Regions from separate parts of the Paenibacillus sp. FSL H7-0703 genome, predicted to be linked through region 1. Evidence: riboswitches for the same ligand, from Rfam matches in the RefSeq annotation. Region 1 holds a riboswitch; each other region holds the start of a gene.

The links. A riboswitch is a leader RNA that binds a small molecule or an ion and turns the genes downstream of it on or off. The one in region 1 is predicted to bind thiamine pyrophosphate.
Region 2: linked by a shared signal. The riboswitch ahead of tenA (thiaminase II) and the one ahead of MHB46_RS12060 (ABC transporter substrate-binding protein) in region 1 are both predicted to bind thiamine pyrophosphate.
Region 3: linked by a shared signal. The riboswitch ahead of thiC (phosphomethylpyrimidine synthase ThiC) and the one ahead of MHB46_RS12060 (ABC transporter substrate-binding protein) in region 1 are both predicted to bind thiamine pyrophosphate.
Region 4: linked by a shared signal. The riboswitch ahead of MHB46_RS00540 (thiamine phosphate synthase) and the one ahead of MHB46_RS12060 (ABC transporter substrate-binding protein) in region 1 are both predicted to bind thiamine pyrophosphate.

Annotation. Positions count from the first base shown of each region.
Region 1 covers NZ_JBBOPF010000001.1:2,756,297-2,764,197, forward strand. The annotation lists gene MHB46_RS12045 (EAL domain-containing protein) at 135-1,196, opposite strand; gene MHB46_RS12050 (bifunctional 2',3'-cyclic-nucleotide 2'-phosphodiesterase/3'-nucleotidase) at 1,472-3,574, opposite strand; gene MHB46_RS12055 (pyridoxamine 5'-phosphate oxidase family protein) at 3,795-4,229, opposite strand; TPP riboswitch at 4,500-4,609, shown strand; gene MHB46_RS12060 (ABC transporter substrate-binding protein) at 4,801-5,844, shown strand; gene MHB46_RS12065 (hypothetical protein) at 5,852-6,034, opposite strand; gene MHB46_RS12070 (MTH1187 family thiamine-binding protein) at 6,338-6,631, shown strand; gene MHB46_RS12075 (ABC transporter permease) at 6,628-7,404, shown strand; gene MHB46_RS12080 (ABC transporter ATP-binding protein) at 7,449-7,901, shown strand, end outside.
Region 2 covers NZ_JBBOPF010000001.1:4,608,059-4,615,959, reverse strand. The annotation lists gene MHB46_RS20650 (glycosyltransferase family 2 protein) at 1-397, opposite strand, end outside; gene MHB46_RS20645 (glycosyltransferase family 4 protein) at 357-1,583, opposite strand; gene MHB46_RS20640 (lipopolysaccharide biosynthesis protein) at 1,567-2,832, opposite strand; gene MHB46_RS20635 (glycosyltransferase) at 2,837-3,958, opposite strand; gene MHB46_RS20630 (NAD-dependent malic enzyme) at 4,356-6,077, shown strand; TPP riboswitch at 6,170-6,272, shown strand; gene tenA (thiaminase II) at 6,411-7,100, shown strand; gene thiM (hydroxyethylthiazole kinase) at 7,175-7,901, shown strand, end outside.
Region 3 covers NZ_JBBOPF010000001.1:2,413,479-2,421,379, reverse strand. The annotation lists gene MHB46_RS10520 (alpha/beta hydrolase) at 1-623, opposite strand, end outside; gene MHB46_RS10515 (IclR family transcriptional regulator) at 922-1,665, shown strand; TPP riboswitch at 1,821-1,933, shown strand; gene thiC (phosphomethylpyrimidine synthase ThiC) at 2,120-3,964, shown strand; gene MHB46_RS10505 (hypothetical protein) at 4,086-4,238, opposite strand; gene MHB46_RS10500 (YitT family protein) at 4,745-5,581, shown strand; gene acnA (aconitate hydratase AcnA) at 5,926-7,901, opposite strand, start outside.
Region 4 covers NZ_JBBOPF010000001.1:115,401-123,301, forward strand. The annotation lists gene MHB46_RS00530 (hypothetical protein) at 1-727, shown strand, start outside; gene MHB46_RS00535 (ABC-F family ATP-binding cassette domain-containing protein) at 912-2,465, shown strand; TPP riboswitch at 2,559-2,667, shown strand; gene MHB46_RS00540 (thiamine phosphate synthase) at 2,932-3,525, shown strand; gene thiO (glycine oxidase ThiO) at 3,590-4,738, shown strand; gene thiS (sulfur carrier protein ThiS) at 4,735-4,938, shown strand; gene MHB46_RS00555 (thiazole synthase) at 4,941-5,708, shown strand; gene MHB46_RS00560 (ThiF family adenylyltransferase) at 5,705-6,766, shown strand; gene MHB46_RS00565 (response regulator transcription factor) at 6,908-7,600, shown strand; gene MHB46_RS00570 (C40 family peptidase) at 7,667-7,901, opposite strand, start outside.

The sequences.
Region 1 (7,901 bases):
CTCTGCAACTCGCGTTTTTTTTTACATTAATGGTGATATAAGCTCTGTCCAATAGAATATGGAATTTGCTTATGCCACAGCCTTATTTAAGCTCCAACTTTTATAAACTACGTCTACTTAAATTTGTTCCTGACTTATATTACGCTACTAAGCATAAAATTGGAGGGCGGACCAAGCTCCGGCTTGCCAAACAAATAACCCTGAGCCAGTGATACACCTGCTTCACAACAAAATTCAAAATCCTCCATCTGCTCTACGCCTTCAGCCAACACTTGGCCTCCAAAACGAAAAGCCGATTCTACAATCCCTATAATTTGCCGCTTCTGATCAATGTTACTATGACAGCCGTCAATTATACTGCGGTCAATTTTAACATAATCCGGCTGAAGGCAATTCATAAGCTCTGTCGTAGAATAACCTGCCCCCACATCGTCCAGGGCTACCGAAACTCCTCGATTGCGATATTGATCAAAGATATGATGCAAAAAATTAAGGTCGTCTATCTCTTCCGTTTCTACGACCTCAAATACAAAATCCTTCGTATTCATGGATAACCGATCAATCGTCTCAAAGGTGTGATTCAAGCAATAAGCCGGATTATAAATGGTCGAAGGGAGAAAGTTAATAAAACGTTTAATTCCCGCCGGAAGGCATGTTGCACTTTTTTCAATAGCGGAAATACGAGCCGAGCGATCCAGATGAGCATGCAAACCAGCTTCACGGGCGATTTCAAACAGTCGGAAAGGCTGAAATGGTCTCTCCGCATGTGACGGACGCAGTAAAAACTCAAACCCGATAATATCCAACTTATGGTCAACAATAGGTTGCATATGGCTGGAAAAACTTTGATCCTTAATGATATTCACGATATCCGGATGTTGCAGTCTGGCTTGCAATTGACTAAATAAAAGCCAGTCCTCATATCCTTCGACATGATGCAAGCCGGTCACCACAATTTGCATATGGTTCAAGTATTCCTGCGGCAGACGAGCCAGTCCGTTAACCAGCTGTTCCAGCTCTGAACGGCTGTCATAGCGAAACTCTATGCCACCCTCACGCTCATGTTCCTGCTTCATTTGTTCCGATAGCATACCCAAACCATCTAATGCTGGAGTAAGCGACACCCTGGAATGCCTAATTCTGAGAAATCCTTGATCCTTAATAGGTAATATGATGCTGCAATTGCTGCATGTCATAATGGTCCTCCTCGGAACAATTTTCCGGTTTTTTCACCATTATATCACAAATAACTAGAACAAAAGTACTATATAACTACGTGTTTTTACAAAAAACTAGCTTATTCTTAACGACTACTTAGGACTTAAGTATATATTCGACAAAAACAGAAAACTTTTTGCACTCATGATAAATTCGGGGGCTGTTGTTTTTGGCATTAAAAAAAACAGCAAATCTCTTGGTTAAAGAGACTTGCTGCTTCATTCTGATATTGATTGAAAACTAGAGTTCGAAGTTATTTGGACGCCTTTGGCTTCGTTGTTTTAGCTGGTTTAACAGTCGCGGGTTTGGTCGTTTTAACAGCAGGCTTTGCTGTTGCTTTCGCGGGAGCCACAGCTTCCTTTACAGGAGTCGTTGCTGCACTAGGCTTAGCGCCAGCTTTTAAGCTGTATTTGGCAAAGCCGTCTGCCGCGCTGCTCAAGAATGAAATTTGTTGATTTCCTGCCAGCACGTCTTTGGCATCAGGAGAGGACTCGAAAGTAACCTTTGCCTGACCAAAAGGAGCAATAGACCAGTTGCCATCCGCCGATGGATTAATCGTTCCGTTCGTACGGATATAGTCAATAACGACTTGACGACTTTCATCCGGTGCTGCCATCACAATTCGTTTGCCATCTGGGTTGGCCAGTTTGGATGAGGAAGCACGATAGTTATTGGTGGCTACAATAAATTTCTGCGCAGGATCAATAGCCTTTCCATTGTATTGCAGATCCTTGATGCGATGCGCTGAAGAATCAATAATCGTTCCCTTGGCATCATATCGTGCAGGCTGAGTTACATCAATCTGGTAGTTCACACCGTCAATAACATCAAAATTGTAGGTTGGGAAATCTTTGTTGATCAGCGATTGCTCTTCAGTTTGCTTTGGATCAATACGGTTGAACTGACCCGCAGACCACTCCAGCCATTCCTGAATTTCAGCACCGGTCACTTCTACAGCATGAACCGTGTTCGGGTACACATACAGGTCGGACACGTTTTTAATCGCTACCGTACCTTCAGGAATATTGGTGTAATACTCGGCTCCGTTTCGACCACCGGCCTTGAATGGAGCGCCTGCCGACAATACTGGAAGTTTTTCGTATTCAGTTCCTTTAAGATGGTTTTGCACATACCATTTCTGTGCATTCGTCACAATTTGAATAGAAGGGTCGTCCTGCACTAATGCAAAATAGCTGGTAATTGGCGCAGTCGTTGTTCCGACAGGTTGACGAATATAATCCAGCGTTCCTTTATGCTCTTCCTTGATCGAATCTGTCAGTTTGTAGTCAGGAGTAAACTGCACAGCCTGGTTTGTGGTACTCACAACCGGACGCACTTCAGACTGAGAATTCGTTACGTGCCACTCATCTTTTTTCTTTTCCAGGCTCAGGTCAATAATTCCCAGCTCCTTGCCCCATGAAGAAGCTTCTACAGCTGGCACGCCATTAATGGTTCCCTTATCCAGATCTACGCCGCTCATTTCTTTAAAATCAGGTCCAGGGAAAGATTTATGAGCATGCCCAAACAGAATAGCGTTAATTCCGTCCACCTGGCTCAAATATTTAACGGCATTCTCCATCATTGGCGTTTGTGGCACATCCTCATAACCCGTATGCGCAAGCACGACAATAATGTCAGCACCTTCTGTTTTCATTTGAGGAATAAACTTTTTCGCCGTTTCCACGATATCCTTCGTAACGACCTTATCCTTTAAATTGGCTTCATCCCACTGCATAATTTGAGGTGTGACCAAGCCGATGACACCCACTCTGAGCGCATGCTCTTCACCTTTCTCATCCGTTACCGTTTTATCAAGAATTCGATAAGGGGTAAAATAATTTTTAGTAGCTTGCCCTCCCTTATCAACATAAACATTCGCATTTACGTAAGGAAAATCGGCTCCCTTGAGCGATTTCTCCAGAAAGTCGAGGCCGTAGTTGAATTCGTGGTTGCCCACTGTCGCCGCATCATAGCCCATCAAGTTCATCATCTTGTAGACCGGATGGACACCGCCCTCTTTCTCGAAGGTTTTATTTCTGGCCATATAATCGCCTAATGGATTGCCCTGCAGCAAATCACCGTTATCGAACAGCATGCTGTTTCTCGTTTCACTACGCGCCTGTTGGATCAAACTGGCTGTGCTAATCAGGCCATATTCGTTGGTTTCTTTGTCCGAATAGTAATCGTAGTTCATCAGGGATGCATGAATATCCGTTGTTTCCATGATCCGCAAATTCACTGTAGCGCTATCGCGAGAATTGCTAGCTGCCCAGGTTGGAGCGGCTGAAAACACCAGCATGCTACAAGCTACAACGGCTGCTGTAAACCCTTTAAACCAATTTTTACGAAATAACAAAATATACCCCTCCTCATTAAGGTGTATGACTCATATACATACTTTTGCACATATATGTAAGCCTTGAACCCACCATTTCTATTTTAATCCAACGCCACGCAAAAGAGTAGTCATTTACTTAAATTATTTATGAAAAAATAATTAATTTTCTCAAAAATAAAAAACCAGCAAACCTCCTAAAAAACTCGGAGATTCACTGGTTTATCCATTTATATTCTCATTATTTATTCCACACTTGGCGCTCCGTTTGCTGACCCACATACTCAATGCGAGTCGGATTCACGTCCAGAATGACATAATCGGGATCATCCGGTCCGGAAAACCATTCCTTCAAGGAATCGTTCCACACTTGTTTGCGGAGCCCCTCATCAGCTGTAATCTGGACAGTAGCCTCCACTTCTACGACTTCCTTTGTACCGCCAACTTCATAACCCAGCAGCAGATAAGCATTCGGATTATCCTTTAGCTCATCCACTTTATGCGTTTTACGATCTGTCGCCAGATGAATGTTCATTCCATCGTTAAAAAGGGCCATATAGCGTACTTTCGGTTTGCCACCCTCTACCGTACCTAACGAGCAAAATTTGTTGTTATCCAAAGCCTTCACAATGGCTTGTTCTAGTTGGCTACGATCCAATGTTTCCGTTTTACCCACAGTACAACAACTCCTTTTCACGAATTAGAATTCTCTACGGCCATGCCATTGGGCACCAGCCCATCTGAACCTACCTGCGCAGCTGTTCTGAAAATAACATGACCCGATCAGATCGGATTGATGCATACTCATTTTCAGATCAAAGCTCACAGTAAAAGTGTACCCTGTCGTTCGGCAAATGAACCGTCTTCTCTTCCTCCATGCTGGACAGACCCGCATTCAAGGCATATAATCGTCGTAGTAAACCCGAATAAATGAACCCATTAAACCATACAATGCCAGGGGTGCTGGAATCGGCCGGCTGAGAGTGTGTCCCAAGACACTGACCCTTACAACCTGATCTGGGTAATGCCAGCGTAGGAATGCTTAAGCAAGATGTGCCTTTTTTACATAGGACCATCCCTTACTTTGGTATATACAAGCGCAAGCGTCCCGGAACCTCGGGGCGCTTTTTTGTTGAAGATTAAGTTGTTGGAAAGATCGCGTCCGGCAGATGTTATTTTTATGAAAATGGGAAACCTAAGCTGTCTGATTGGACGGATAACGGGTAATTAAAGGAGAGAACACAACGATGAAGCGCATGAAAATGTTAAGCCTGGGACTGATCAGTCTGTGGCTCATGGCCCTGACCCTGACCGCTTGCGGTGGAAGTCCCTCCACATCCCAAGAAGCGGCTCCCGCTACCAACACTCAAACGTCTACTCCGGCAAAGGAGCTCAAAGATGTTAAAGTCGTGCTCGACTGGACACCCAATACGAATCATACGGGACTCTATGTTGCCAAGGACAAAGGATTTTACGAAAAAGCGGGTTTGAATGTCCAAATTATTCAACCTGGTTCAGGCGGAGCCGATCAAATGGTTGCCTCTAATGCTGCACCTTTTGGTATCAGCTACCAAGAAGGCGTCACACAGGCTCGTATGCAAGGCGTGCCGCTTGTTTCCATCGCTGCGGTGATTCAGCATAATACCTCAGGCTTCGCAGCCCCAGTAGATCGCGGAATTAAGAGCCCCAAAGATTTTGAAGGTAAAAAATACGGCGGTTGGGGCTCTCCTGTAGAAGAAGCGGTCATGAAATCCATCATGGATTCAGACAAAGGCGATGTGAGCAAAGTGAAGATCGTCAACATGGGCAATGCAGACTATTTTACAGCCGTGAAGCGAGATATCGACTTTGCCTGGATTTTCTACGCATGGACCGGAATTGAGGCCCAGCTTCGAGGTGAGCCATTGGATATGCTGTATGTAAAAGATTATTCCAAAAGCCTCGATTACTATACACCTGTAATTGTGAGCAACGAACAGACAATAAAAAATGATCCAGAACTGGTCAAAGCGTTCATGGACGCTACCGCACAAGGCTATGAATACACTATCGCCCATCCAGAAGAAGCCGCGGACATCTTAAGCAAAGCTGTACCGGAGCTGGATAAAAAACTGGTACTTGCCAGCCAAAAATGGCTAAGCCCGCGTTATCAGGACGATGCCGCGCAATGGGGTGTGCAAAAAGCGGAGGTATGGCAAAACTATTCGGACTGGATGTACGAACGCAAGCTGCTCAGCAAGCCTTTGGAAGTGGATAAAGCCTTCACAAACGACTTCTTGCCCAAGCGTTGATCATTTGTTAAACCACTAAATAAGACTGAACTAGAGAAGTGAACGAAGCGCCACTACGCAGTCGGATGGTGCCTCCCATCGCTGTTGTACCCAGATTTCTTTTATGAATATCCAGAAGTTGAAATCTGGGTACAAAGGCGAATGTTAACGCTTGTACAGCACCATTCCGCCCACTTCGTTCTCGTTCCACTTGGTTCTTCTTTAGTCTCATAGTATCTAAAACGCAAAAACAGATGCGCTTGTGTGTAAAAATGCTACACAACCTAGCTTAAAAACTAAGGTGCTTTTAAGGCGGTTGGCAGCGTAGCGGTTCATTTGAATCTGGAGAAGCGAAGCGTTCGCCTTTGCCGTTGGATTCTTACCTTTAAAATTTAATTCAAAGAATCCCAAGGCAACAGCGATCGTAAGATCAAATGAAACGCGAAGCGGTCTCCCCCGCCTTAAACCAATTTATTTTCCTATAACTTAAACAATAAAGGACAGGTGAATTTTCATGGCTAACACACTGCTCAGTATTCAAGTAATCCCTAAAACTCCTAATAACGAGGACTCTTACCCGTATGTAGATAAGGCGATTGAGGTCATTCAGCGCTCCGGCGTCAAACATCAGGTGAATCCATTGGATACGACCATGGAGGGCGAGCTCGACGAGTTGCTGAAAGTGGTTAAAGAAATGCACGAGGCTTTGACGGAAGCGGGCAGTCCCAGCGTCATTTCACAGATCAAAATCGCACATAACCCACAAGGCATCAGCATGAACAAGCTGACCGAGAAATATCGCCCATGAATCCGAAAGGCAAGAACGCATCCTGGTGGAAAAGCGTATGGCCGCCCCTTGTGGCGGTCCTCTTCTTTTTAACGGCCTGGCAGGGGGCGGTTTCCTATTTACATATTGAATCCTGGCTACTGCCAGCTCCATCTCTAATCGTACAAGAGGGCATGGGGCAATCGGCGTTGCTTGGAGCCCATACATGGGCTACGATTCGTCTGACACTTGCGGGATTCGCAATAGGGACAGCAACGGGACTGTTGATCGCCATCGTTCTTCATACCATTCCTTTTCTCAAATCTGCTCTATACCCGCTCTTGATCCTTAGCCAAAACATTCCGATCATCGCTCTGGGTCCGCTGCTCATGGTGTGGTTTGGTTTTGGCGTGCTGCCCAAGCTCATGGTCATTACCTTAGTATGCTTTTTTCCCGTGGCTGTAGCGGCCATGGACGGGCTGACTCGAACAGACCGTACGATGATGAACTATATGCGGATGTCGGGTGCAAGCCGCATGTCTATTTTTATGAAGCTGGAGCTGCCACATTCCCTGCCGCAAGTCTTTTCTGGCGTTAAAATTGCTGCTACCTACAGTGTGATGGGCGCGATCATTGCCGAATGGATCGGAGCTAGTGAAGGAATTGGGTATTATATGCTGCTGCAAAAATCGGCCTATCGCACGGACCTCATTTTTGCTGCCATCGGCATTATTGTCGCACTCAGCTTACTCATGTTTGTGGTTATTTTACTACTGGAGAAATGGTTGGTTCGCTGGAAACCCGATCGAGAGTAGCTTCCTCCTTGAATTAAATACAGCAAAGAAAGGACGTGGCGCGTATGAGTCTGCATCCAATTGACTTATCATCACACAACGTGGCTAATGAACAACGAGCCGGGGAACAACAGAGTCCTTCAACTGCTCCTCCTGCTTTGGAATTGGACGGGATCAGCCTTGCCTTCCGCGAAAAGCGAAGCTTACTGCCCGTGCTGCAGGATGTATCCCTCACAGTCAATCCAGGAGAATTCGTTTCCCTCATCGGTCCGTCAGGCAGCGGCAAAAGCACGCTGTTTCACATCATCGGCGGGCTACTCAAACCACAGCAGGGACGTATCCGTATGCACGGACGGGACATGACTGGTGAACGTGGGCATATCAGCTATATGCCGCAGCAGCCCGCCCTTTTCCCGTGGCGTACCACGCTGGACAACGTAATGCTGGGGCAGGAAAATGCTCCACGTAAAAATACAGCAGTACCCCCTCAGTACGCAAGTGAACGCGAGCGTCGCAAA
Region 2 (7,901 bases), 1.9 Mb from region 1:
AAAAATTGTCCGCTTCCGAATACGCCTCCTCCGGAATGACCAAGGCGCCAATATCCTGATGATCGTTAAAAAAGTCGATGCTCTGCTGAATCAGATGTTCGGCTAAAATCATATCGGAATCCAATACAAATATGTATTCGGCCCCCAAGTGTTTTGCTTCCTCAACCGCCCTGACCCTAGCGACTCCCCGCTCCCCATGGGGAAGCTCCAGTACCGTTACGGGTACTGAACTCCCTGCCGACAGCATACGAATCGTCTCGACGGTCCGGTCATTGGAGCCATCATCAGCAATTACAATATGCAGATCCTTGTAATTTTGCCCCATACAGCTTCGCAAACAAGGCTCTATCGTCCGCTCATTGTTGTACGTGGAGAAGAGAATGACCACTTTGTCCACTCTGTTCCGCCTCCTCTACCCAATCTTCCATCAACTGCTCAAACGCAGCAGCCGTATGATCAAAATGGAATCTTAACGCATATTGATACGCCCGCTCACGGATGGCCATGTAATCTTCGCCGCCCTTCGCTGCTCTTTCCATTTGTTCAGATAATCCCCGGATGTCGCCGTGAAAGCATAGATACCCGCTTTTTCCGAAATCCGTTGCATCCACCAGCCCCGGTGAATTGCTGACAATGCTGGGCGTTCCAACGGCTGCCGCTTCGGTAATCGTCAACCCCCAGCCTTCACGCAAGGAAGGAAACACCAGCGCGTGGGAACGACTCATCAGCTCCAGCTTATGCTCTGCTGAAACAAATCCGTAAAAGGTAATATCGGCTTGCGATTGCCCCTGTTCATCCGGTTCTCCGTATGTTAATCCATATCGTTTCATAATCGGCAACAATTGTTCTGCCACATAGGTTTTATCGGTTTTTCCGGCAATCCATAACATAGCCTGAGGGAACTTTTCCTTGAGCTGCCCAAAGGCCTCAACAACCAGATCAATGCCTTTATATTTGACGAAGCGCCCAGCATACATGAAGGTCGGATTAGGCTCCTTCGTTAAAAATTGTTCGCGCGGCCAATGATCAAACTCAATGCCTTCCGGTAAAAGATGGACACGATCCGGGTGAAAGCCCAGCTTAAGTAGATCGTATCGAGTAGACGGAGATACCGTAAGCGTCCGATCCTTACGAGCCAGCTTAAGCATCAAGGGCTCCATATGAAACCCAATAACATTTAGCGGGAATTTGGCGTTCTCAAACCATATCTCCCTTGTTAGCTGATGTATGAAAAAGATCCGCTTGGATGCCTCCACCCAAAATCGGGTAAAGAATTGATGCGTATTTGCCTGGTTAATCACATAATCGATCTTCCTTCGATGACGACGGTAATAGCGCATCGCATAATAAATAACACTGTATATGTTCCCTTTTCGAATATACGTAATACCGTCAATAACTTCATGCTCAGACATCCCCTCAAATTGAGGTGAAAAATGAATGAATTGGAAGCGGCCTTGCTGTGAGCGTTTAAGCATTTCGTGGGTGAAAATTTCTGCTCCCCCGCTTTTAGGTGAACGAATGTCACGCCAGGAAAGCAATAGAACTACGGTTTTACCGTCCTGTTCATGTATGGTATTCATGGGGTAAATCCCCCTTTATCTTTATTTTGAACAAATGCACATAGGCGTCTATCACAAAGTAGAGAGCCATAGCTCCGTAAACAATGAACTCAGATAGCAAAAAATCTACCGGGTCTGTGTGGGCTATATGAAAGGCTACTAATAAGGCCGCGGCTCCTGCCATCAGACTAAACATAAATTTGCGTCTGCCCACCAATACGTGCACATGCACAAAAAACAGTACGATGGAAAATAGCCAGTACACCCATCCTCCCCATGGAATATAAGTCTCGGCCGATTGGTAAGAGGCTCCGAATAATATGGGAATAGAGGATGGGAACACAAAGGTCGTGCCCACATATACACAGATCGCGGCTACAGCCATTAATCCGGCATAGACGGCAATCAACTTGCCCAAAGCTTGGCGGTCATGCCCCTGCGCACCGATCTTTGGAATAAAGGCAGCAATGAGGCTATACGAAACGTAATAGACCAACTGGCTGTACTTCAGCGCAATGGCATAGCTGCTGGCCTGCTCGGGAAAGTAATGCTGTACATACAACATGTCGATGGAGATGCAAAACAAAATAAATAAATTCGTCATAAGGCTATCGGTGAAATCCTGACCCAATGATTTCCATAGCCCAGAAGGGATATGTTCTCCACTGTATGTGAAAAGGGACAAGCCGCGAGCCGAAACGATCCAGCCGTGGAGCAGCGACAGCAACATTCCTCCACAGCTCGCTAACAGTAGGGCTTCCAGCTTTAACCCCAGTGCAGCCAGAACAAAAAACAGGCTCAGCTTCCCTAATACCTCAATGTAATAGTTCACATTGAGCGCCAACATGCGTTCCCTGCCCTGTAAATCTCCGCGGCACGAACTCACAAGAATATGCAGTCCGATCAAGCCATACAGCATGAACAGCGGGCCGGATTCGACGCCTAATAGCGAACGCAGTAACGGATGAAAGATGAGTAAAATGATCATGGCAAGCACGGTTAGCACCAGAGGTGCTTTGAGTAATAGAGAACCGAGCGGTAAGCTTCGTAGCGCAAGCTTTTGGTCTCCCTTAGAGACCAGTTTGGCAGTTAATAGCTGGATGGATAAACCCAAAACGGATAAAAGCGCAAAAAGCGCCAGCAGCGCATTCGCCTGGCCATAAGCTTGTCCGGTAAGATACCAGCTCGCTGCAATGTGGAAGAAAAAATTAAATCCGTTAAGCAGCACATTAAAGAGAGGAAACATCAACGATCGTACTCGGTTGTTCACGTTGTTATCTCACCCGCCGATCCAGTCGCCAAATATCAATGATGGAGCGCAAAAAACGAATAGAATCCTTCCAGACATGGATGTGCGAGCCATCCCTGTCAATACATTTGACGGGTAATTGCAGCACACGAAGCTGGAGTCGCTTGGCAATAAACATCATTTCCAAATCCAACGCCAGTCCGAGCTGTTCCTTTAAATGCGGAAACATTCGCTTCACTGCAACCGAACTCATCACTTTAAGCCCAGTCTGGGAATCCACCACACCTGTGGGTAAAAAAGGACGGGAAATGACTCGCTTACCAAAGCTGACGACAGATCGCAATAAAGATCGATTCTCAGCGGTCATATCCTTGGTTCCGATCACGACATCATAATAGCCCTGCTGAACAACATTAATCATTCTGGCAATATCCTCAATAAAAAAGGAGTCATCTGCGTCCACAAATACGTAGTAATCCGCACCAATGGTCCGCATCCCTTCCAGATACGTCCCTGCCTTACGTGTATTGCGTCCCAATTCCCTTGTTTGAAGCAGCGGGCTAAGATTCTGATTAATCCGGTTTACGGACAAGTCCGTGGCTACCTCCAGCGCTTTAATCAAGGCATTCGTACCATCGTAGCTGCCATCATCAATGAGATAAATCGAACCTTCAATAATATGGCTGCGGATAAAGACCTGCAATCGTTCAGCAAAGGTTTTGACATGAACAAAACGTTGCTCTTCGTTATATACAGACAAGATAAATGCAATATGTTGGCTTTTGGTCGAATACTCGGGATAGAGCAAGCTTTGTATTTCCGAAAGCATTTCTTCGTTGTCATTGGCTTGCCAAAATAGCAGCCGCAAACGACCTACTCCGATGATTTGCACCATATGCTGATCACTGAACGGAAATGTTACATCCGTCACTAGTAACAATGGCATTTGCGGAAATTGGCAACGGATCTGATTGGCTTTCCGCACTGCCTGCCCCGGCTCCCTATAATCAATCAGGCAACAACATGCGTTCTCGTAGACTGAAGCTGCCTCCGTGTCCTCGCACTGTATAAATTGGTAAAAACAAATCACATTGGGATAATCAATAGCCCTGTCGTTATCGCTAAAAATGGCTATAGGTCCCTGCACACAAACCTCTCCTTTTCCTCCGAATAGTTCTATTTTGTTGAAAAAGAATTAAGAATGTTTGCTTATAGGGATTAAATTAATGTCCAAATGCTTCATATTTTCTTAACAAAATAGCTGACACTCCATGATATATATGGAGATAAGAGAAGAAAAACTAATTTTCATATTTGATAAAAACAGAGCACTTAGACCTGATTCATTAGAACCAAAGTCATCAGGAATGGTTAGCGAATCTAAATCGAAAGTTAGTTCATTTATATCATTAGAAAGAAACAAATATGGTTATTTTGTCATAGATAAATGCAAGAATAAAACATATTTGCACGTCCATACTATGGACAACATGTCATCTTTCGTTATGAATAGTTATGAAAATGAAGAGAAGGAAGGTCTTTCTATGGAAGCATTTTATGTCAATCGCGATGGGTCATTATCTACTCCATTACGGGGAAAGGATGTGTTGGCAAATCCCCTTTTGAACAAAGGTGTCGCTTTTACAGAAGAAGAACGCAAGGAGCTGGGTTTGGAAGGAATCCTTCCTCCAACCGTCCTTTCATTGGAGAAACAGAGCGTACGGGCATATCAGCAGTTTCTGGCACAACCCACCATGCTGCGAAAAAATGCTTCTCTCAACGACCTTCACAACCGAAATGTCGTACTCTACTACCGGCTGCTAACCGATCATTTGAGTGAAATGCTGCCCGTAGTCTACACGCCGACCGTAGGAACCGCGATTCAAGAATATAGTCACGAGTACAACCGCCCTGGAGGCATATATTTGTCGATAGATAACCCGAACGGTATTGGACAAGCATTCCATAATTCTGGTTTGAGTGGCCATGATGTGGATCTGATCGTCGTGACAGATTCCGAAAGTATTTTAGGGATTGGTGACTGGGGCGTCGGGGGGATTAACATTGCTATCGGCAAGCTTGCAGTGTATACGGCTGCGGCAGGCATTCATCCCGGGCGGGTGCTGCCAATTGTACTAGATGTAGGTACAAATAATGAAAAGCTGCTGAATGATCCACTGTACATCGGAAACCGCCATAAACGGGTTCGCGGAGAAGCCTATAACCAGTTTATTGATACTTTTATCAGCAAAACGTTAGCGCAATTCCCAAAGGCGCTTTTACATTGGGAAGACGTGGGCAGCGTAAATGCACGCCATATTATAGGAAAATACGGTCAAAGCATACTCACCTTCAACGATGATATACAAGGTACAGGAGCGGTGACCTTGGCTGCGATTCTTTCGGCGGTGGGTGTCACCAAGACTCCGCTGCGTGAACAAAAAATACTTGTTTTCGGCCCAGGGGCAGCAGGAATCGGTAATGCTGATCAAATTCGGGGTGCTATGATCGAGGACGGCCTTTCCGCAGAAGATTCCTTCAAGTCCTTTTGGGCCTTTGATTATCGCGGGCTGTTAATGGAAGATATGGAAGACGTATTGGAATATCAGAAACCGTATGTGCGCAAAAAGGATGAAGTCAGCTCATGGACCCGGTCGGGTGACGGCAAAATACCACTGCTAGAGGTCATCCGTCAGGTGAAGCCTACGATATTGATTGGAACTTCCGGTGTAGCAGGTGCCTTTTCTGAAGAGATCATCAAGGAGATGGCGAAACATGTAGAACGCCCGATCATTATGCCCATGTCCAATCCTACAAACCTTGCAGAAGCAGTACCCGAGGATTTGATCCGGTGGACCGATGGCAAAGCACTGATTGCAACCGGAAGTCCTTTTGAGCCCGTCACCTATAACGGTACGAAATTTGAGATTGGACAGGCGAACAATGCCTTTGTTTTTCCGGGACTGGGTCTGGGTGCGATTGTGGTTAAAGCCAAAAGGATTACCCCTGCGATGTTTACAGCGGCAGCAGTTGCTGTTGCCAATGGTGTAGATTCGAATACGCCTGGCGGTGCGCTACTCCCTCATATCCGAAAATTACGCGAAGTTTCGTACGCTGTTGCGATTGCGGTTGCAAAAGCCGCGATACAGGATCAGGTAGCTCAGGCGCACATTTCAGATGTGGAACAAGCTATACGAGATGCAATGTGGAAACCGGAATATGCCAAGGTCAAAGCTGTGGAAAGTGTAATTCATCACCCTCACTAAGCTCAAAACACCTAACTAGAGGAAATTTCATATTTTGCACACTATGTTTGACATAGCGTATGAACGTATGTACAGTAATAGTCAAAAGAATAGAAGTCCACTAGGGGAGCCGCTATGGCTGAGACAAGAACGTATCTTGGACCCTTTGAACCTGATCTAGTTCGTACTAGCGTAGGAAAGTGGAGCCTTCGTATATAAGGTTTCAAGCGTTTTTTTGCGTATTGGGCCTATTGTTGAAGCCGCTCCCATTTTTCCGGGGCGGCTTTTTAGCGTTGTTCCGGAATTATATTCTTACAGGACTTCTTGCTCTTCAATTTGATGGAGGTGGGGAAATTGAGTTTTACACAAGAACTCCGTCGGCAGGCGGACGGCATTTTTCAAGCGATTTTTGAGCACCCCTTTGTGAGAGGTATTGCTGAAGGAAGTTTGACAAGGGGACAGCTGATTCACTATGTAAAACAGGACTTTGAATATTTGAACGCCTACATGCGGATATACGGCATCGCAATCTCCAAATGCACCAATCGGGAGGATATGGCTGTATTAAATGAACAAATCTCTTTTATTCTCCACAGCGAGGTTCATCCGCATCAAAATTTCTGTGCTGTTGCAGGGGTGACCTATGAAGAGTTGCAGGGATATCCGCTCGCTCCGTCGGCTCATCACTATATCCGTCACATGCTGACGGTTGCCCATGAGGGTAGCCTGGGCGAGATCTTGGCTGTGCTGCTGCCATGTATGTGGACGTATGCCGAGATTGGTCGCAGGCTGCTGGATGAAGTAAAGCCGGATGAGTCTCATCCGTTCTATGAATGGATGGGCTTCTATGGAGACCAGCTTGATGATACAACACTCAAGTTCCGAGAACGTGTAGATGCTTGGGCGGAAGGCGCAACGGCTGCTGAGCGAGAGCGGATGATTGAGCATTTTATACTGAGCTGCCAGCTGGAATATAAGTTCTGGGATATGGCTTATAGGCAGGAAGAATGGCCGGTCCATATGCAGGCAGCGGTCTTGGAATAGTCAGCCTGGCGATTCGATGCGTGAAGTACGGTTAATGCCCTGTTGGACCACTAACTATAGAGAGGATAAACATTATGAGTACATGGGAAAAAAGTTATTCGGATCTCCTGACGAAGGTACAAAACAGCAAACCCCTCGTTCACAATATGACCAATGTGGTAGTCACCAACTTTACGGCCAACGGCCTGTATGCATTGGGCGCCTCCCCGGTGATGGCCTATGCACCCGAGGAAGTAGCAGACATGGCAAAAATAGCGGGAGCCGTCGTATTAAACATCGGTACACTGAACCGCGAACTGGTGGATGCCATGATCATTGCTGGACAATCGGCGAATGCACACGGTGTTCCGGTGCTGCTAGATCCGGTCGGTGCGGGAGCAACGAGCTTTAGAACTGAATCGGCACTGCGAATCCTGAGTGAAGTCAAAATCTCATTGGTGCGAGGCAATGCAGCCGAAGTCGCACATCTTGTTGGAGAAGCGCGTGAGATTAAAGGCGTAGATGCCGGTGACAGTGCTGACAGCGACCATGTCGATCTGGCAATTCGGGCTGCTCGAACGCTCAATACGATGGTTGTCATTACTGGAAAAGAGGACGTCATCACCGATGGGGCCGAAGCACGAATGATTAGCGGCGGAGACGCGCTCCTCACGAAGGTAACCGGAGCAGGCTGTCTGCTGACCTCTGTGTTAGGTGCCTTTGCAGCTGTTGAACCCAACCTGCTGCTCGCAGGTACAGCAGGTTTGGCATTTTACGGTGCAGCAGCTTCTCGAGCCGCAGCACGTACCGCAGAGCTGGGGC
Region 3 (7,901 bases), 340 kb from region 1:
TCCAAAATCATTGCGTCCACATCCTTGGTTTGCAAGCCCGCCTGAAGAGCGGTTCCTGCCCCCATGGAGAAGCCCCATACGATAATCTCCGACGAGCCGCGTTGCTTCGCAAGCTGAATTGCTCCGAGGAGCTGTTGGGATTCTGCTTTGCCTCCGGTTGCGACTGCTTTGCTGTTTTGTGACGCAAATCCATAATCGAACATGACCACATTAAAGTTCAAACTGTGGGCATAATGCGCCAGATCATACATGGGAATCCAGCTTTCTTCGCGGTTAGCCCCATAGCCATGACTGAAAATAATCGTTTTCCGCGATTGATCCGCCGGGATATACCAGCCTTGTACGATGCGGCTACCATCCTTGGCAGGGAAGCTGACTTCCTCATAAGGCATGTTTTTGGCCTGCATCGGATTAGAGTACAGTGGTGCAACGGTGGGATTCGTAAGTACCCATGCGATGTAAGCATGCAAGGCAATAAAACAAAACAACAGAAAAAAGACGACCGACAGCAGCAGAGCAATCACAACGTGCTTGAACCGCAGCAGACGGGGATTAAAGAGTGGGGTGGACGGCTCCTGAACAGCGGTCTGTAGCTGAGCGTTGCGCTGGGATGTCGAAATCATGTAAGAGCCTCCTTATATAAAATTGATCTTCGTTTCATAGAATTTAGGTATAATTCCACTTGAAAATAGTAGTGTAGGTCCGTATAGATACCTATTATCGTATGATGGGGATTATCCAAAGTCAACGCCTGAACCGGAAAAGTAAAAATGATGCAAAGAATTGTCGATGTTTGTTCTCGTTCTGTAATATGGTTGTCACAAAAACATCGGTTTACAGTAGCCGCGACTATTCTATATAATTTATGTAACCATGTTTCATAGTGTGAAACGAATATGGATACAAGAGGAGCGGTTCACGATGGAAGACCGTAAATTAACCGTTCGCGCTGTAGAGCGTGCACTTGATATACTGCTGTGTTTTACCGCAAATTCGGATCTTGGCCTGACGGAGATTGCCTCCAAAATTGGTCTACATAAAAGCACGGTTCATCGGCTGCTGACTACGTTGGAGGATCGGGGCTTTGTCGTTCGGAATGCCGAAACGGAAAAATATCGACTGGGCTTCCGCATTTGGGAGCTATCCACGCATTTGTCCCAAAGTGACGAGCCGGCGGTGCTGTTACAACCTGCAATGGAAGGACTACGTGACCGTCTGGGTGAGACGGTCAGCTTGTACTTACGGGACGGCAGCATGCGTATTCGCATACAAGCCGTGCAGAGCAATCAGGCGATCCGCAGGGTCGCGCCTGTAGGTGCGCGTATGCCGCTGGCTGTAGGGGCCTCCAGCAAGGTGCTGGCGGCCTTTATGCCGCCGCAGGAGCTGGAAGCCCTGCTAAGCGGGGATGAATGGCCGCCCTCAGTAGACCCGGAGGTCTATAAAGCCCAGCTGCAGGACATTCGCGAGAAAGGCTATGCGACCAGCTATGAAGAACGGGAACCAGGGGCTGCTGCTGTGGCAGCGCCAATTGTGAACCGGAAGGGACAGGTCACTGCGGCTTTATCTGTATCTGGCCCGGTCAGTCGACTTGCACCCGAGACGCTACATGACTTTGCTCCGATTTTGATCGAAGCGGCGAAGGAAATGGGGCTTATGCTCCCGTAACAAGAATGAACACAGTTGAAGCAAGCAGAGTGATTTGATGGGGAACGTCTCCTTGGTAAAGGGAACCTAAAAGGGTTGCCAAAGCCATAAATTTGAAGTAGTCTGGTAAGGAAGGCGGGATGTCTGTTATATCCGCCTCATGTGAATAGAAGTATCACAGTTACTGGGGGAGCCTGTAATGCCGGGCTGAGATGGAATCGTGCAAGATTCCGGACCCTTTGCACCTGATCTGGATCATACCAGCGTAGGGAAGTAATCGGCCATTGAAATGTATACGCGGCTGCTGTCTTCAGTGGCGCATTGGAATGGATTATTCCATATGCGTACTGTCTGGATAGCTGCCTCGTTAGATTAGCCGGTTCCCTGGGGAACCGGCTTTTTTGCATAGATCAGCGCCACCCTGGGAATGGTTCCGGATCGGTGTGTCATTTCATCGAAACGGGAGGAATGGACAATGAAGCCGACAGAAGCAGAAGGAACAAAAGGAACAGAATTGAAATCAGCAGAAGTAAGATTGGTAGGAACAAAAGAAGTTGAGGTAGAGAAGACAAACAGGGAGCAAGCCAGTGGGGTAACGCCCTTTCCAGGGAGCCGTAAGGTATATATTCAAGGCTCACGGCCGGACATTGCCGTGCCAGAGCGCGAAATTGCTCTTCATTCTACACATACGCCGCAGGGCACGGAGCATCATGAGCCATTGCGTGTATATGATACAAGCGGTCCCATGACCGACCAAGCCTATCAGGTCGATATCCGTCAGGGCCTGCCTCCATTACGGCGAGCTTGGGCACTGGAACGGGGCGATGTGGAGGCTTACGAGGGACGCGCCGTCAAGCCGGAGGATAATGGACTGAAACCTGGCTCCAAACGGGAGACAGTGGAATTTCCCGGCGTGACCAACCGTCCGCTTCGTGCTTCGCAAGGGCGTACAGTGACGCAAATGCATTATGCACGGCGAGGGATCATTACGCCCGAAATGGAATTTGCGGCGATCCGCGAAGGGGTCGAGCCTGAGTTTGTACGGCAGGAATTGGCGGCTGGACGAGCCATTTTGCCTTCGAATATCAATCACCCGGAAAGCGAGCCAATGGTCATTGGGCGTCATTTTCACGTAAAGATCAATGCGAACATTGGTAATTCTGCGGTTACCTCCTCCATCGAGGAGGAAGTGGAGAAAATGACTTGGGCTGTGCGTTGGGGCTCGGATACGGTTATGGACCTGTCCACAGGCCGTAATATCCATACAACACGTGAATGGATCATTCGGAATTCTCCTGTACCGATTGGGACTGTGCCGCTGTATCAGGCACTTGAAAAGGTGAACGGTGAAGCAGAGGCGCTGACGTGGGAGCTGTATCGCGATACGCTGATTGAGCAGGCGGAGCAGGGAGTGGACTATTTTACAATTCATGCAGGTGTATTGCTGCGGTATATTCCGATGACGGCGAATAGAATGACGGGAATTGTATCCCGGGGCGGGTCAATCATGGCAGCCTGGTGCCTTGCGCACCATCAGGAGAATTTTTTGTATACACATTTTGAAGAAATTTGCGAAATTATGAAAGCCTATGATGTGGCCTTTTCTCTCGGGGATGGTCTACGTCCAGGTAGTATCTATGATGCGAATGATGAAGCACAGTTTGCAGAGCTGGAAACGTTGGGCGAGCTAACGCAAATCGCATGGAAGCATGATGTTCAGGTCATGATTGAAGGGCCGGGACATGTCCCTATGCATAAAATCAAAAAGAATGTGGATTTACAAATGGAGATTTGTAAGGAAGCTCCTTTCTATACCTTGGGACCGCTCACGACGGATATTGCCCCCGGATATGATCATATTACCTCAGCCATCGGGGCGGCGATGATCGGTTGGTTTGGGACGTCCATGCTGTGTTATGTTACGCCTAAGGAGCATTTGGGTCTGCCCAATAAGGATGATGTCCGCGAGGGTGTCATTACCTACAAAATTGCGGCACATGCTGCCGATCTGGCGAAGGGTCATCCACGGGCGCAGCAGCGGGATGATGCTTTGTCCAAGGCACGCTTTGAGTTCCGGTGGCGGGATCAGTTCAATCTGTCGCTTGATCCCGAGCGGGCCTTGTCTTACCATGATGAAACGCTACCGGCAGAGGGCGCCAAGGAAGCACATTTTTGCTCGATGTGTGGTCCCAAATTTTGTAGTATGCGCATCACGCAGGACATTCGCGCCTATGCAGCGGATAAGGGGCTGAACACTCAAGAAGCAGTAGCTGCCGGGATGCGTGAGAAGGCAGAGCAGTATCGGGATGGAGGTCAGTAAGACGAACGTGTGAGTTTAGGAACAAATGAATTAAAAAAGCCGTGGTTCTCTACAGTCGATGTAGGAAACTACGGCTTTTTAGCTTATGTAAAGCGGATCATGCAACCGGATAAACGGCGCCTTATTTTTTACCCATTTTTTCATTTAAAATGTCCTGAAAGCTGAGCTTCTTTTCCGAGCTATCTTCTTTCTTCTGCATACTCACCGCGTTGGCACGTTGGTATTGGTGGTGAAAGGGCATCAGGGTGTGGACGGTTAAGTTCATTGTATTCATGTAGGTCATTCCTCCAATTCCATATTGTCAAATTCAGATTGAGTTGCTTAGAACGTCTGTATAGGACTATTTGTATGTACTTGATGTCGTAATGCTATGTAGGTTGCTTGGTAATGTTTCAATCATTATACCCACATTTTTTCAAAGTAAAACGCTTTTGACATAAAACAGGAAGATGGTCATATGTGTCCAAAATGTCGATTAGGAGGATGGTCGTTTTAGAGGAAAATGTGCCTAGGTCTAAAACAAGGGCTAGAGGCCCGTTTTCTTAGTTTAGTAGTCGGGATTGTGTTTTTTTGTCGAATAACCTTGTAAAAGGAGAATTTTGCGGAATCCAAGTCAGGATTGAGGCAGTCTGGTGGCGAATTAAAGTGTCAAAGTTGTATTGACTTTATGTTTGGTAGTAGATACCATGAACTGGTTGTCAGCGTATTTTGGCAACAAGAGTCAGCCAATCCATCTGGCGATTCATCCTTTGAAATGTTATAGAAAGGATTAGAGCATATATGAAAAAAAGTATTGCAGATATCGCATTTATTATTCTGGGTGCGTTTTTTTTCGCGCTAGCTGTTAATCTGTTTGTGATCCCGAATGAGTTTGGCGAGGGGGGCGTTACAGGGGTTACGATCATTTTGTACTACCTGTTTCAGTGGTCTCCCTCGATCGTCAATCTGGTGATCAATGGCTTGCTGTTGATTGTCGGATATAAATTTTTGGACAAGAGAACGACCCTGTACACTATAATTGCGGTCGCTTTTAACTCGCTGTTTTTACATTTAACGGTCAACTGGCGGATTGATTCGCATGAGCCGACGATTAATGCTGTATTTGCCGGAGTTTTGGTGGGGGTCGGCATTGGCTTAATCGTACGGGTAGGTGGCACTACGGCGGGAACGGTCATTTTAGCCCGGATTGCCAACAAGTATCTGGATTGGAATATCAGCTATGGCTTGCTGTTTTTTGATTTGATTGTCGCATTCTCTTCCTATTTTATTATTGGTCCGGAAAAATTGATGCTAACTATCGTTATTTTGTACGTTGGTACAAAGGTGATGGACTTCATGATCGAAGGACTGAACCCGAAAAAAGCGGTCATGATCATTTCGGAGCACCAAGATAAAATTGCCGAGATGGTTATCACAAAAATGGATCGTGGAGTTACCGTCCTGTCAGGCCACGGATATTACACTAAAAATCCAAAAGAAGTGCTGTATATCGTCATTAGTAAACAAGAGGTGTCAGCGCTTAAAAAGATAGTGAAAGCCATCGACACAGCAGCATTCATTACCATTCATGACGTGCGGGACGTGTTTGGAGAGGGCTTTCTGGATATTTCGAAGTAGCTCGCGTGCGAAGGTAAGGTTATAAGAGAACGTGGCTAGAAGTCGGTCCTGAGGGATCGACTTTTTTTGTTTTATATAAATAAGATGAACTTGAAAAATGAACATCAAAACGGAGTAGGCGGAATGGTGCTGTACAAGCGAAGCGGTCGCTTTTGTCCCCGGATTTCTACCCTGGATTAGGGGCTTATTCAAGAAATCCGGGGGCGGTGGCGATGGGAAGCACCATCCGACTGCGCAGTGGCGCTATAGGTAACTCTTAAGTTCGGTTTATATAAATAAAAAAATACCCCCGATTGCAGCTTTATCTGCAAAACGGGGGTTCTTCACATATGAAGTTCATAAACTTAGCTTTCGATCATCTGACGCAATACGGTTTGTAGAATACCACCGTTGTGGTAGTAGTCGATATCGACGGTGCTGTCTAGACGGGCAATTACCGGGAATTCAAACTTTGTGCCATCCTCGCGTTTAGCCACCACTGTAAGCTCTTGACCTGGCTTCACGTCATTGTCGATGCCAAGAATGTCAAACGTTTCACGACCGTTCAGACCCAGGCTGGACCAGCCATAGCCCTCCTGGAATTGCAGAGGCAGTACACCCATGCCGACCAGGTTACTGCGGTGAATCCGCTCGAAGCTTTCGGCAATGACGGCTTTAACGCCCAGCAAAAGCGTACCTTTGGCCGCCCAGTCACGGGAACTGCCTGTGCCGTATTCCTTACCAGCAATGACGATCAGGTTCTGATCGGCTGCCTTATATTTCATGGATGCATCATAGATGGACATTTCCTCATCCGTTGGCAAGTATTTGGTCACGCCGCCTTCAGTACCTGGAGCCACATTGTTGCGGATACGGATGTTGGCGAATGTACCGCGCATCATGACCTCGTGGTTACCGCGACGGGAGCCGTAGGAGTTGAAGTCCTTGCGTTCCACGCCATGTTCCTTCAAGTACAGTCCTGCCGGGCTGGAAGGGGCAATGTTGCCTGCTGGTGAGATATGGTCCGTTGTGACCGAATCATTCAACAGGGCAAGCACACGGGCATTACGGATTTCCTTGATATCCTGCACGCCATCCTGAAGTTTTTCAAAGAATGGTGGATTTTGAATATAAGTTGATTTTTCATCCCATTCATACAGTTCGCCTTCAGGAACCGGAATGGAGTTCCATTTTTCGTTGGCAGTAAATACATTTTCATATTTACGACGGAACATATCCGGGCTGAGAGACAGGCTGATGGCTTCCTTGATCTCCTCGGAGGTTGGCCAGATATCTTTCAGGTAGACAGGCTGATTGTCCTGATCGTAACCGAGAGGATCATTCACCAAATCAATGTTCACCGTGCCTGCCAGCGCATAAGCGACAACCAGTGGCGGTGAGCCGAGATAGTTGGCTTTGACCTGTGCATGCACACGGCCTTCAAAGTTCCGGTTGCCGGAAATAACTGCGCTAACCGTCAAATCATTGTCTGTGATGGCTTGACTCACTTCGTCAGGAAGTGGGCCGGAGTTACCGATACAGGTTGCGCAGCCGTAGCCTGCTACATGGAAGCCGAGGGCTTCGAGCGGTCCGATTAATCCGGCTTTTTGCAGGTATTCCGTCACGACGAGGGAGCCCGGTGTCAAGCTTGTTTTAACATAGCCTGGCTTTTTGAGCCCACGCTGCACTGCTTTTTTGGCCAGCAAGCCCGCACCGAGCATAACGCTTGGATTGGATGTATTCGTGCAGCTTGTGATAGCCGCAATAACGACTGCTCCTGTACCCAACTCGCTGGTGGAGCCGTCCGGATGGGTCAGCGGAATCTTCTGTGCGATTTTTTCATCGCTCAGTCCATAGCCGCCCTTGTCCACCGGGGTACGGATAATGCCTTCGAACGTTTCTTTCATGCGGCTAAGCTCAACACGGTCCTGCGGACGTTTGGGTCCGGCGAGACTCGGTACAACCGAAGCCAGATCCAGCTCAATGGTATCACTGAACACAGGGTCCGGTGTATCGGATGTGCGGAACATGCCTTGGGCTTTGTAATATTCCTCTACGAGGCTTACTTGCTCATCGGAACGTCCGGTGCTGCGCAGGTAGGCCAGCGTTTCCGCATCGACCGGGAAGAAGCCAATCGTTGCGCCGTATTCCGGTGCCATGTTGGCAACTGTCGCACGGTCAGCCAAACTGATGTTAGCCAGACCAGGCCCGTAAAATTCCACGAATTTGCCGACTACGCCTTTTTTACGCAGCATTTGTGTAACAGTGAGCGCCAGATCGGTGGCGGTGGAGCCTTCCGACAGGCTACCTGTCAGTTTGAAGCCAATCACATCGGGAGTGA
Region 4 (7,901 bases), 2.6 Mb from region 1:
TAATATAGGCATTGATGAGGATATAGTAGCACAACGTGCATTATTGGATTACATACCAGTCATTGTAATTCTGGATTATGACGGTTATTATGCGTTCACTTCAGAAGTCTATACAGACGAGCATGGACAAGCTGCTATTGGACACAAATGGAGCGAAAAAAAGCCATATGCCTATGTTGATTCAGTAGGCAACAGTGTGGGGTTCACCTTGGATAATTATGTACACGCATACGATGCGCGGAATCACAGGTGGGTGGAGGGCTTTCAAAAGGAACTTCAGGATCAGACTCCTATATCTTTACTGAATAATTCAGAAACTTTTGAACAAATACGTCGTTCCACCATTGTTGGCAGCGTCCAAGAGGACCTGGCGCGAATGATTAATGTCCATAACGAAAAAGCTGCACGTAACGGCATATCCTATACATTCACACTACCGATCATTCCGCAAGAGGAGTGGTACAACACGGTAGATGATGTGGGTCTGATCGCGTTTATCCAGGGCATTCCGGTCGGAGACAGGTATTACAATAACTATGGATTTGGTGGTGGGAGAGTCGTCAGAAAGCAAGACATTATCGGTGGCATAGAACTAGATACTGGAATGAAGTATTTTTATAGAGATTCATGTCCAGCTCCCTTTAAAGCTAGTGAACGTTTTACGAATGAGAAGTCTGCAGCAGCTGCGGGATACTTTGAGTACAAATGTTATAACGGCTTAAAATAATCACCCTCATGGGTGGTTTTTGTTTTTTTAGGCAGATCCATACCAAAAAACCTTAAAATTCACTGTTTTCAATATTCCGATATGGTTGCAGAATGTGCTACAATAAAGCTTTGAAAGAAACGAAATGCATATGAAATAAGAACAGTCGGCAACGCCGATGACAATAAGGAGCCAAAAACAGCTTATGAGTTTATTGACTGTAGAAAATGTATCCCACAACTTTGGGGACCGCGCATTATTTAAAAATGTTTCCTTTCGATTGCTTGCGGGGGAACGTGTAGGTTTGGTAGGAGCTAATGGTGTTGGTAAATCGACACTCATGAACATTCTCACTGGAAAATTGCTTAAGGATGAGGGTAAAGTGGAATGGACTCCACGTGTACGTTACGGTTATCTGGATCAGCACACCAAGCTGACACCGGGCAAAACGGTACGTGATGTATTAAAAGACGCTTTTCTTCCTTTGTTGGAATTGGAAAAGGAAATGATGCAGATTACTGACAAAATGGGGGATGCTTCTCCTGAAGAGTTGGAAGTGTTGCTGGAACAGATGGGTGAAATTCAGGAGCAACTGGATATGGGGGATTTTTACCTCATTGATGTGAAGGTTGAAGAAATGGCGAATGGACTAGGTCTGTCGGCCATAGGACTGGATCGGGATGTATCTGCACTTAGTGGCGGGCAACGGACAAAGGTGCTTCTTGCTAAGTTGCTGTTGGAAAAACCGAATGTCCTGCTCTTGGATGAGCCTACCAACTATTTGGATGTAGAGCATATTGAATGGCTTACGCGCTATTTGAAGGATTATCCCTATGCTTTTATTCTTATTTCACATGATACTGAGTTTATGAACCAGGTCGTTAATGTTATTTACCATCTTGAATTTGCCAAGATGACCCGTTATTCAGCTAACTATGAAAAGTTTCTTGAAATGGCGGATCTGAACAAAGCTCAGCATATTGATGCTTATGAGAAGCAACAGGACTTTATTAAGAAACAGGAAGATTTTATTCAGCGTAATAAAGCGCGTGCTTCTACCTCAGGCCGAGCAAAGAGCCGTGAAAAGCAGCTTGATCGGATCGAACGTATTGATAAGCCTGAAGAAGCCGCAAAACCAACCTTTCAATTCAAAGAGGCACGTGCAAGCGGAAAGACGGTATTTGAGGGTATTGATTTTGAGATTGGTTATACACATGCCCTTTTGCCTAAAATGTCCATGACGATTGAACGTGGCGAAAAAATTGCAATTGTTGGCTACAACGGTGTCGGTAAATCGACATTGCTCAAAACCATATTGGGAAAAATTCCGCCAATCAGTGGAAAAACCTATCAAGGTGATTTTTTGCAGCCCGCTTATTTTGAGCAGGAAGTAAAGGCAGAGAAAATTACACCGATTGACGACGTGTGGAATGAATTTCCGCATTTGAACCAGCATGAAGTACGAGCGCATTTGGCGCGCTGCGGTTTGAAAAATGAGCATATCACACGTCCGCTATCTGCGCTTAGTGGTGGAGAACAGGCTAAAGTCCGTCTTTGCAAACTGTTAATGCGTGAAAGCAACTGGGTATTGTTCGATGAGCCTACCAACCACTTGGATGTTAAAGCAAAGGATGAGCTGAAACGTGCCTTGAAGGAATACAAAGGGACGGTATTGCTTGTATCTCACGAACCGGACTTTTACGAGGATTGGGTAACCAAAACGTGGAATGTGGAAGAGTGGTCAAGTAAAGTTAACTAAAATCAGTTAAATCCAGTTCTGCATATTTCACACGAAGTGGGGTTTGCAGAATTAGGAAAATATGCTAAGCTATCTATAGCTTATACAATAAAATAGTCACACTAGGGGAGCCGCCCATGCGGCTGAGACGGAATAAATGGATTTCGGACCCTTTGCACCTGATCTGGGTTATGCCAGCGTAGGGAAGTGAGCGCCGTACAAACAAGGCAACACCATCTTTATTTTGTTTGTGCGTGGGACGATACACGTATACGGATATCATGGTCCGTTCGATTATTGGACGTTCGTTAAACCACTTCCTTGGGGAAGTGGTTTTTTTGCGTTTCGTTCATTTTAAGTTGTTCGAGCTTCCGTAGACGGATTCACATACAATCCCCTTTCATTACTGCTGGTAGACGTGGCTGCTAAGCTTAAATCCTTTAATCCAATGTGAGGTGAAGACAAAATCGAATTACACGCAATTTCGATGGAAAAGGGCACTATTGCACAAGCCGCCCGAGTGGCTGCTATGATTTGTCCGTATGTTCATTATGTACACGCACGTTTAAAACAGAATGGTGCCTCTGCATTGCTTTCTTTGACTCGCAGCATGGTGGAGCAGGAAGTTCCTTTGCAACAAATTGTAGTAAATGATCGTGTGGATGTAGCTTTACTTACTTTGGTTGGAACCGTCCAGCTACCAGCTAATGGATTACCTGTTGTGGATGTGAAAGGCCTACTTTCAAAGAGTACACGCTGTGGAGTGTCTGTGCATTCCTTGGAGGAGGCACAGACCGCCGAGCAGGCAGGAGCAGACTATGTACTTTATGGTCACGTATATGAGACCCATTGTAAGCCCGGTATTGTACCGCGGGGTTTAGCTCAGCTTGAACATATTTGCAGGCTGTCGAACATTCCGGTGATCGCGCTGGGCGGCATACAACCGCACCATATCCCGGAGCTTTATATGGCCGGAGCAAGCGGAATTGCGGTGATGTCTGGTATATGGGAGGCTGAGTCGCCCGTTGCAGCTGCGATGGAATATAGGCGAATGGCAGATCTTGTAGTTCACAGCTTGTAGCGAGAAAACGAGAGTAGAGGCAAGCTGAAAGCAGAATGGTTTATGGAGAGGAGACACGGAACAAATGCTAAAGATACACACAGAGGCAAGAGCGATAGGACATGCTGAATGCTTGGTCATAGGTGGAGGTGTCATCGGCAGTTCCATTGCTTATCATGTGGCCAAGGAGGGAAGAAGTACGATCATGCTGGAACGATTGATCCCGGGTGAGGGAGCCTCAGGAGCAGCGGTTGGAATGCTGGCAGCGGAAAGTGAAGAGTTCACCGACTCTGAGCTGGCACGATTTGCTCGCAGAAGTCGAGATGCATTCCCTGAGCTTGTCTGTGATCTGGAGCGTTTGTCGGGTATTTCGGTGGAATTCCGTACAGAAGGATTTGTGACCCCTTTCCGTACGGAAACTGAAGGCCAAAAACGCTGGAAAGCTGCTAAAACGCGAGAGGATGATTGTCCTATCTGGTGGGATGCGAGGGAATTGGCCCGACGAATTCCAGGTTTGGATGAACAAGCGATCGGAGCAATATATCGTTCAAAGGAGACACAAGTGGCTCCTGTCCAGCTTTGTCGTGCTTATGCAGGTGCTGCTGCGGTGCTGGGAGCAACGGTATGGTCTGGTACACGGGCAGAGCAACTGGTCATACAGGATGGTCGAGTTTGCGGTGTCCGAACAGATAGCGGCTTTTTTTCCTGCGATCAGGTCATTATTGCTGGAGGCTTGGATAGCATGAAATTACTGGCGCAGGTTGGGTTTGAATATCCACTTTATCCGGTCAAGGGCGAAGCGGTAGCGGTCTCCTTGAAGGATCACCCATTAGAATACACCATTTATGCTGATGATATTTACCTCGTGCCTAAACAGAATAACGAGCTTTGGATTGGGGCAACGAGCCTTCCGCATCAATATGACGAACAAGTGACCGTAGGAGGCTTGGAGGGCTTGCTGGCACGTGCCTCTGCCTGGCTGCCGCGCGTCCGTGAAGCTTCTTTTATACGCACTTGGGCGGGCTTACGTCCGCAGGCTGCATCAGGTCACCCTTTTATAGGCACTGTTCCTGGGGTCGAGGGCGTATATGCTGCAGTCGGGCATTATCGCAACGGTGTCCTGCTGAGTGATGCTACCGGGCGTGCGATGGCAGCTATGCTTAATGGGGCTGGTGCAGCAGAACTTGGGATAAGTAGTTTTTCTTCTGAGCTCCTCAAGGAGAAAAGCTTATGAAGCTGACGATTAACGGCCAGAGCATGACCTTTTCTAATCGAATCACTCATGTGAATCAATTGCTACATGAGCTTGATGTAAAGGTGAAAACCGTAGTGGTGGAGCTGAATCGGCATATATTGAGCCGTGAAGATCATGATGAAGCGGTACTGAAGGATGGAGATTGCCTAGAGATTGTACATTTTGTGGGAGGCGGTTGATTATGTTAACCATTGGAAAAGCATCTTTTACCTCGAGGTTGTTGTTGGGAACAGGAAAATTCTCTGATCTGGATATCCAATCCCAAGCCGTAGAGGCTGCTGAGACGGAAATATTGACGTTTGCTGTACGGAGATTGAACTTGGAGGAACGGGATAAGCAGCATTTTCTCGATATGCTGGATTTGAGCCGGTATACACTTCTTCCCAACACAGCAGGGGCTACAACAGCAGAGGAGGCGATTCGTATTGCCAAATTGGCAAAAGCCTCCGGCCTGTGCGATATGATTAAGGTGGAAGTCATTGGGGATAGCAAGACACTGCTCCCTGACCCTTTTGAAACGTTGAAAGCTAGTGATAAGCTGTTGGAAGAAGGCTTTATCGTGCTGCCCTACATATCGGACGATGTGATTCTAGCAAAGAGGCTACAAGAGCTTGGAGTACACGCCGTTATGCCTGGAGCTTCACCGATTGGTACAGGACATGGTTTGCTCAATCCGTTTTCATTAGGGCTAATTATTGAACAGGCGGAGGTTCCGGTTATTGTCGATGCGGGTATTCGCTCACCCGGTGACGCGGCAATGGCGATGCAGTTAGGGGCAGATGCTGTTTTGTTGAACACAGCCGTATCAGGAGCGAAGGACCCAGTAAAAATGGCCGAGGCTATGAAACTGGCTGTTCGTGCTGGAAGGTATGGTTTTGAGGCGGGGATGATTCCTGTAAAACGTTACGCTTCAGCAAGCAGTCCGACAGAAGGTATGGTTCAGGTATGAAGGTAACTGACAAATCCGGTGCAGGAGAAACACATCCAAGTGACCGTTATTCCAGACAGGAAAGATTCGCGCCCTTTGGACCGACAGGACAACGCCGGCTTGCTTCTTCCCACGTACTAATCATAGGTGCCGGAGCGTTAGGTACAGGTATTGCGGAAACGCTCGTTCGCGGGGGCGTAGGTACAGTGAGCCTCGTAGACCGGGATTATGTGGAATGGAGCAATTTGCAGCGCCAGCAGCTTTTTCAGGAAAGTGATGCTGCGCAAAGATATCCCAAAGCAGTAGCTGCTCAGCGAAGATTAAAGGATATTAATTCGGAAACGGTTATACATGCACATGTACTGGATGTTGGGGTGGAAGAACTGGAAGAGTTGATCTTGGGGGTAGATCTCATGATGGATGCAACCGATAATTTCGATACCCGACTTCTTATGAACGACATGGCACTCAAGCATCGGATACCTTGGATTTATGGGGGGTGTGTGGGCAGCTATGGTGTAACCTATACCATCTTACCGGGTCAAACGCCTTGTTTTCACTGTCTGCTGGAAACTGTACCGTTTGGTGGAGAAACCTGTGATACCGCCGGGATTATTCCGCAGGCCGTACAGATGGTCACGGCTAACCAAACTACGGAAGCTTTCAAACTTCTTGGTGGATATCCAGAAGATTTGAGAGGAAAGCTGCTTTCGTTTGATTTGTGGAACAATGAGTATGTTACGATAGCAGTAGATAGTCTTAAAAAGGAGAACTGTCTTTCTTGCGGCAGCCAACCGACGTATCCCTATTTGTCGGCCTCTCATCGGCAGAAGACAGATGTTTTGTGCGGTAGGGATACCGTTCAAATTAGACCAGCAAACCCGATACATTTGAATCTTGCAGAAACAGCAGATAGATTTGCTTCTTTGGGAGAAGGAAAAGTAGAGCGGAATCCGTTTTTGGTTTCCTATAGTACAGGCGAGCATCGTTTGGTTGTTTTTGCAGATGGCAGAGCGTTGATTCATGGGACTAAGGACGTGGCAAAAGCAAGAAGTCTGTATCATCGCTATTTGGGTTAAACCATGAAAGCAGAAAGCCATTCTTTTGGAGAATGATTTTCTGCTTTTTTGTTACAATAATATTAATATGCTTTAATGGCTTATAACAAACTTGTTCGTATCCAATATGTAATGCTATGTCCAAACCAGGTGGGTGAAAAGATGAGCCCGTTAATTTTACTTGTGGATGTAAATGAAGCGTCTCCCGTATTTGTTCATCCATTGGAACAGGCAGGTTATCAGGTGGTTCATGTTAGCAATACGACAGATGCAAGCTCTTATGTAGCCCATAATCCTGTGGATTTGCTACTGCTCAATATAGAAGATGAACCGACGGATTCACATGGTTTGCTTCGCACATTGCAGCAATACCATCCTCATGTCCCGCTATTTGCAATGACTTCATCAGATGAGGAGGACCATATTGTTTCCTGCTTTGAACAAGGAGCACATGATGTGATCGTTCTGCCCTTTTATCCTAGAGTTTTTCAGGCTAGGGTGGCTAATTTATTGCGGATTTTTGGTATTGAACGTGATGTGAAAAGGGCAATCGAGGCGGGTGACTTACATATAGATAATGCAAGCAGAATGGTGAGCAGAGGGGGGCAAAAGCTGGAATTAACTCCGAAAGAATTTGATCTTTTGCTTCATCTGGCGATACATCTTAACCAAGTTTGTAGCAGACAGCAAATTCTGAAGGATGTTTGGAAACATGATTATATCGTTGATACGAACGTAGTAGACGTCTATATCAGACATTTGAGGGTTAAAGTAGATAAAGGATATAAGTTTAAAATGATCCGTACGGAACGTGGGATTGGCTATTCACTCAGAACACCAACCGTATCAGAATAGCATAAGGCATATAAAATAAGCCGGAACTTTTCGTCCCGGCTCGCATATTTCATAATGAGTTTCAAACTACAGCACGCGGCGTGCTTTAATGTATGTTCTTTTCCAGTTGCCAGAGTTCAAATCGGAGATAGTCACGCCAGGTCCGCCGTAAGTGTGTAGAATTTTACCCCCGCCCATATAGACTGCTACGTGGGTAATGTTGCGACCCGTGGCACGGCTACCGCTTGAAAAGAACACTAAGTCCCCTTTTTTCAAATTGGACTTGGATACGGCATGTCCAACTTTGGACTGTTGAACAGAA